One region of the Mycoplana sp. ABR4_002 genome, then DNA from elsewhere that is predicted to be linked to it. Evidence: predicted binding sites of a transcription regulator. Region 1 holds the regulator's gene; each other region holds the start of a gene.
The links. Region 1 encodes LexA, which represses DNA repair genes until DNA is damaged. Its sites were predicted from a motif close to TGTTCNNNNTGTGTTCNG; they were not measured.

Region 2: ACXAGF_RS01520 (YifB family Mg chelatase-like AAA ATPase) is a predicted target of LexA. The motif match lies at 1,138-1,155, and genes of this name have one in related genera.
Region 3: ACXAGF_RS12065 (ATP-dependent helicase) is a predicted target of LexA. The motif match lies at 938-955, and genes of this name have one in related genera.

Annotation. Positions count from the first base shown of each region.
Region 1 covers NZ_JBSWVO010000001.1:2,027,757-2,030,020, reverse strand. Annotated here, with positions in the region: gene ACXAGF_RS09870 (ComEC/Rec2 family competence protein) at 1-740, shown strand, start outside; gene lexA (transcriptional repressor LexA) at 721-1,431, opposite strand; gene ACXAGF_RS09860 (YMGG-like glycine zipper-containing protein) at 1,632-1,892, opposite strand; gene ACXAGF_RS09855 (patatin-like phospholipase family protein) at 2,231-2,264, shown strand, end outside.
Region 2 covers NZ_JBSWVO010000001.1:310,041-312,304, forward strand. Annotated here, with positions in the region: gene gshB (glutathione synthase) at 1-906, shown strand, start outside; gene ACXAGF_RS01520 (YifB family Mg chelatase-like AAA ATPase) at 1,227-2,264, shown strand, end outside.
Region 3 covers NZ_JBSWVO010000001.1:2,498,518-2,500,781, forward strand. Annotated here, with positions in the region: gene ACXAGF_RS12060 (L,D-transpeptidase) at 208-891, shown strand; gene ACXAGF_RS12065 (ATP-dependent helicase) at 995-2,264, shown strand, end outside.

The sequences.
Region 1 (2,264 bases):
GCGGACGCCCGGAACCGGCGGCTCAACTGCTCGTTTCGGAGGACGGGAGGCTCGTCGCGCTCGTGTGGGCGGGTGAGGTGGCCACAAACCGCCCGCGGCCGCCGGTGTTCATCTACGACCAGTGGCGACGCGCGCTTCGCCTCGGCGACCACCGCCCGCCGGCCTTGCAGAAGGCGGGGGAGCGAACGGTCTCCGGTGCGCAACGCTCCGGCGACGGGCGCAGCGACAACGACAGTCCGCGCGAAACGGGTGGACGCCCGGACCGGATAGGGGACGCCATTGCCCCTGGCCGGCAAGTGATGACCGGCGGGGGCGCGGCAACAGCGGCGAACGCGGACCTGCGCGCGGCGCTTGCCGTTGCGACCAGAGAGCGGCGATTCGTTTGCCGTCGGGGGGAATGGTGCGCCGGCGTTGCGCAGGCGGGCTGGCGCGTCATTGCCCTCGAGGATCCGGTCCATCTCGGCAGCGCCTGTGACGCCGCCGACTTCGTCGTGGCCCCCCAGCACCTGCGCACCGGCGCCTGCCGGTCGGGGGCCCTGCTGATCACGGCTCGCAGCCTGCGCCGGACCGGTGCGCTTGAAATCGCACCGGTGACCGATCCGTCAGGCGTGATCGGCTACAATGTTCGCACCGCGGTGACGACTCTCGGGCGTCCCTGGAGCCGCCACCGGCTGTATGACTGGCGGTCGAATACGTTCGAAACGCCCGCGGCAGCGCCGATCACTGATACCGGCGGATGAGTCCGACCAGCTTGCCCTGGATCTTGACCCGGTCGGGTCCGAAGATGCGCGTCTCATAGGCCGGGTTGGCAGCCTCGAGCGCGATCGAGGCGCCCTTGCGGCGGTAACGCTTCAACGTTGCCTCCTCGTCGTCGACGAGGGCGACGACGATCTCGCCGGGATTGGCCGCGCTGACGTTGCGGATGATGACGGTATCACCGTCGAGGATGCCGGCCTCGATCATCGAATCACCGCGAACCTCGAGAGCGTAGTGTTCTCCGGCGCCGAGCATCTCCATCGGCACGGCGATATCGTGGGTGTTGTTCTGGATCGCCGAAATCGGCACGCCGGCCGCGATGCGACCCATCACAGGCACCGACACGGAGCTTTCCACGCCGGCAGCGGCCGTTGTGGCCGGGGCAGGGGCCGGCTTGCCGAGGCTGCCCTCGATGACCGAGGGCGAAAACCCGCGACGCCCTGCAGGGCTTGGCGAATAGGCCTCGGGCAGCTTGATCACCTCGAGCGCTCGGGCGCGATTGGGGAGCCGGCGGATGAAGCCCCGCTCCTCCAGTGCCGTGATCAGCCGATGGATACCGGATTTCGAGGCGAGATCGAGGGCGTCCTTCATCTCGTCGAAGGACGGCGGGATCCCGGTCTCCTTCATCCGCTCGTGGATGAAAAGAAGCAGTTCCTGTTGCTTGCGGGTCAGCATTGGCTTTTCACCCAGAATCGAAACAAATCCAGAACGGACACTATCTGTTCCCAATGTGTTCCGCAAGTGGATAAAATTTCGTGAACACGGCGTGAAGTTATTGCCGCAGCGCGGTTTTCTTTGCGCAGGCCGGCCCGGCGAAGGCGCCGCAGGTCGGCGCCTTGACCGGGCCGATTGCCCGCTTGGAGGAGGCCGGATGCCTACCGCGGGCAGGCGGCGACGTAGCGCCGGCCATAACGGTCGCGGTAGTAGCATTGGCCAGGCTGGCCGGCCACATTTCCGATCACCGCCCCGGATACACCGCCGATCGCCGCGCCGATCGCCGCTCCGCGAACGTCGTTGGTGATCGCGCCGCCGACGATTGCGCCGGTCGCGGCACCAATGCCTGCACCCTTTTCGGTCGGGGTGCAGCCCGCCGCGGCAATCCCGAGCAGAACGAGCAAAATGGAAATCCTGATCATGCGCTTTCCTTCCTCTCTCGTTGGCAGTTAATCACGCCGGCCCGACGCGGCCCGAGCTTGGTAACGTGGTCGCGGTCCCGCTCGACCACAGCCAGCGCCACGCTCTTGCGGCGTGGCTGTGCGCGGACCCTTTGAAGATATAGGGCGGAGAAGGGGAGGACCTAGGGCGGGTGGGCGCAAATTGTCGTTGTCTGGCTGCAGCTTGGCCGGCGTGCCATTTGCCGGCGCGCATCGTCCCATGGCCGGGTAGGGCCAGGGGTAGTCCTTGATCGGATGCGTCGGCGCGACTATGGGCGTATTATCGGACGCGGCGTCGCGCCGACGAGTGGAAGAATTTCATGGACGAACGTGCCAAGCTGGACCTGACGGACG
Region 2 (2,264 bases), 1.7 Mb from region 1:
TCCACCATCAACATCGGCGGCGATTCCACCTTCGCCATGAGTCTCGAGGCGCAAAGCCGCGGCTACCAGCTGTTCCATTACACCCCCGACAAGCTCAGCTTCCGCGACGGCAGGGTCTATGCCGCCGTCGAGCCGATGCGGTTGCGCGACGTCAAGGGCGACCACTTCGAGCTCGGCGCGCCCGAGCGCGTCGACCTGTCGACGATGGACGTGGTTCTGCTGCGCCAGGATCCCCCCTTCGACATGTCCTATATCACCTCCACCCACCTGCTGGAGCGGATCCACCCGGATACGCTGGTCGTCAACGACCCGGCCTGGGTGCGCAACTCGCCGGAGAAGATCTTTGTCACCGAGTTCGCGGACCTGATGCCGGCCACCCTGATCACCCGCGACCCGGCCGAGATCCGCCGCTTCCGCGAGGAGATGGGCGACATCATCCTCAAGCCGCTCTACGGCAATGGCGGCGCCGGGGTGTTCCATTCGACGCGGGACGACCGCAACCTCTCCTCGCTCCTGGAAATGTTCGGCCAGATGTTCCGCGAGGCGTTCATCGCCCAGGCCTACCTGCCGGAGGTGCGCAAGGGCGACAAGCGCATCATCCTCGTCGACGGCGAACCGGTCGGCGCGATCAACCGCGTCCCGGCCGAGCACGACAGTCGCTCCAACATGCATGTCGGCGGCCGCGCCGAGCCGTCGGAGCTGACCCGGCGCGAGCTGGAGATCTGCGCCCGCATCGGGCCGGCGCTGAAGGCGCGCGGCTTCTTGCTCGTCGGCATCGACGTCATCGGCGACTACATGACCGAGATCAACGTCACCTCGCCGACCGGGATCCGCGAGGTCCGGAAATTCGGCGGTGCCGACATTGCCAGCCTGCTCTGGGACGCGATCGAGGCCAAGCGGGGCTGACGGCAAGGGCCACCCCGGGCGGTGCGTCGAAGGGTGCCGGAATCGTTCGGCGGCGACCGGCCGCGGCCGCTCGGCGTCGCCGCGTCATGCCGACGGCGACGATCCCGGGTCGTGGGCAGGCCCAGTTTCCTCTCGCGCCGTTGATGACTGCGGGGGGGTATCCCGTTTTGTTCCCTTCTCCGCAACCGCCGGCAACCTGATGCCCCTCGGCTGCACGGCAGGCGCGCAGCCTGTTCATCGAATGTTCTTGTTCGCGTCGAATTTCTATGACAGATTGCAACGGCGGGAACTTCAACGAATGGCTGAACGGGAGGACGGTCATGGTGGCACGGGTGAGCACGGTGGCGTTTCAGGGCATCGATGGGGTTCCGGTCGATGTCCAGGTGATGGTGGCCCCCGGAAAAATCGGCATCCAGATCGTCGGCCTGCCCGACAAGGCCGTTGCCGAAAGCCGCGAGCGGGTCCAGGCGGCGCTGCACGCCTCCGGCCTGTCGCTGCCGGCCAAGCGCGTGACGGTCAACCTCGCCCCCGCCGATCTGCCCAAGGAGGGCAGTCATTTCGACCTGCCGATCGCGCTCGGGCTGATGGCGGCGCTCGGCGCCATCCCGGCCGACGCGCTGGAGGGCTATGTCGTCATCGGCGAACTCAATCTCGACGGCACGATCGCGGCGATCGCCGGCGCCTTGCCCGCGGCCATCGGCGCCAATGCGCTCGGCAAGGGCCTGATCTGTCCCGCCGAGAGCGGTGCCGAGGCCGCCTGGGCCGGCGCCGGTCTCGACATCCTGGCGCCGCGCAGCCTGATTGCGCTCGCCAACCACTTTCGTGGCACGCAGGTGCTGACCCGTCCCGAGCCCGCCGTCCGGGCCGCGCCTGCAAGCCTGCCCGACCTTGCCGACATCAAGGGGCAGGAGAGCGCGAGGCGGGCGCTGGAGGTGGCTGCCGCCGGCGGACACAACCTTCTGTTCGTCGGCCCGCCGGGCTCGGGCAAGTCGATGCTGGCCGCCCGGCTGCCGTCGATCTTGCCGCCGCTTGAGCCCGCCGAGCTGCTCGAGGTGTCGATGATCCATTCGATCGCCGGCCAGCTCGCCGGCGGCCGGCTGTCGGACCGCCGCCCCTTCCGCGCGCCGCACCATTCGGCGACGATGGCCGCGCTGGTCGGCGGCGGCCTGCGCGCCCGCCCGGGCGAGGCGTCGCTGGCCCATCACGGCATCCTCTTCCTCGACGAGTTTCCCGAGTTCGCGCCGCAGGCGCTCGACGCGCTGCGCCAGCCGCTCGAGACCGGCGCCTGCGTCATCGCCCGCGCCAACCACCGCGTCAGCTACCCCGCCGCGATTCAGCTGGTCGCGGCGATGAACCCG
Region 3 (2,264 bases), 470 kb from region 1:
GATTGCAGACACTCCTCGCCGGATCGCGCACTCCGGCCACCGCCGCGCCTTGCGCGGTCATCGCGCCACCCACGGCACCGGGCTGGCTTTCCGTGACGATGCCGCGCCGTGACGAAAATGTGATCGCCGCCCGGACTTGCCCTGGGGCGGACACCTTCGCTACGGGGGGTACATCTTCCGCACAACCGCCTCGAAAGACCCGCACGCATGCCGACCACCACCCGGAGATCCTTCATCCTCGCCGCGGCTTCCGTGGCGCTCGCGAGCTGCTCCACCTCCATGCCCAGGACCGCGCCCGTTCCGGTCGCGCCGCGCCGGCCCGTGCTGGCGCCGAGCGACACCGAGTTGCAGGCGATGTACGGCCCGGTCGAGGACGGCGGTTTTCTCATCCCGGCAGTGCCCTATCAGGAGATCGACCCGCGGTTCTATCGCCAGCGGGTGGTCGACCCGACCGGCGAACCGGCGGGCACGGTGGTCGTCGACACGCCGAAGCGCTTCCTCTACGTCGTCGAGCCCGGCGGCACGGCCATGCGCTACGGTGTCGGCATCGGCCGCGATGGTTTTGCCTGGCAGGGTGAAGGCGTCATCCACTGGCGTCAGGCCTGGCCGCGCTGGAAGCCGCCGAACGAGATGGTCGCCCGCCAGCCGGAACTGGCAAAATACTCCATCGAAAACGGCGGCATGGAGCCCGGGCTGAAGAACCCGCTCGGCGCGCGGGCGCTCTACATTTTCCAGAACGGCCAGGACACGCTCTACCGCCTGCACGGCAGCCCGGAATGGCGCTCGATCGGCAAGGCGGTCTCGTCGGGCTGCGTGCGCCTGATGAACCAGGACGCGATCGACCTTTACCGCCGCGTGCCGTACCACGCCCGCATCGTCGTCTACCAGTAGCAGGCGGCCGTTGCTCCGCGCCGGCCGCCGCTGCGTGGCCGGCGACCGGAATAAAAGAGGAACACGAACTGGCCTTTCGCCCCCGAATCGCTACATTGGGCGCATGATGAGCGGTTACGACGACATTCCCTTCTTCGACGACGAGGATCCGACGCTGAAGAAGCCCCCTGCCCCGGAGCCAAGGCCCGGCCTCGCGCCCGCGGGCGGCATCGCCGCGCGCGCCATGGCGGCCCGCGATGCGGCCCGCACGCCCGACTATCTCTCCGGGCTCAATCCCGAGCAGCGCGAGGCGGTCGAGACGCTGGACGGACCGGTTCTGGTGCTCGCCGGCGCCGGCACCGGCAAGACGCGGGTGCTGACGACCCGCATCGCCCATATCCTCGCCACCGGCCGGGCCTATCCCTCGCAGATCCTCGCGGTGACCTTCACCAACAAGGCCGCGCGCGAGATGAAGGAGCGCATCGGCCTGCTCGTCGGCGGCACCGTCGAAGGCATGCCCTGGCTCGGCACGTTTCACTCGATCGGCGTCAAGCTCTTGCGGCGCCACGCCGAACTGGTCGGACTGCGATCCGACTTCACCATTCTCGACACCGACGATGTCGTGCGCCTGATCAAGCAGCTGATCCAGGCGGAGGGCATCGACGACAAGCGCTGGCCGGCCAAGCAGTTCGCCGGCATGATCGACACCTGGAAGAACAAGGGGCTCGACCCGGCGCAGATCCCCGAGGGCGACGCCCGCGCCTTTGCCAATGGCAAGGGCCGCGAACTCTACACCGCCTACCAGAACCGGCTGAAGACGCTCAACGCCTGCGACTTCGGCGACCTGTTGCTGCACCCGATCCGCATCCTGCGTGCCAACCCGGACATCCTGAAGGACTACCACCAGAAATTCCGCTACATCCTGGTCGACGAATACCAGGACACCAACACCGCCCAGTATCTGTGGCTGCGGCTTTTGGCACAGCGGTCGCCGGCATCGAGTGGTCTGCGAGCTCCGGCCGATGCCCGGCCCGGCCAAGCGGCCGTCGGCCCCGATGGCGCCCCCCCGCGGAGCGAGCCGCGCAGCGGCGACAGCGTGAGCGCGAGCGAGAAGCAGCAGATAAACATCTGCTGCGTCGGCGACGACGACCAGTCGATCTACGGCTGGCGCGGGGCGGAGGTCGACAACATCCTGCGCTTCGAGAAGGACTTTCCCGGCGCCAGGGTCATCAAGCTCGAACGCAACTACCGGTCGACCGCGCACATACTGGGTGCCGCCGGCCACCTCATCGCCCACAACGAGGGCCGGCTCGGCAAGACGCTGTTCACCGACCGGCACGATCCGGATGACGGCAAGGTGATCGTGCATGCGGCCTGGGACTCCGAGGAGGAGG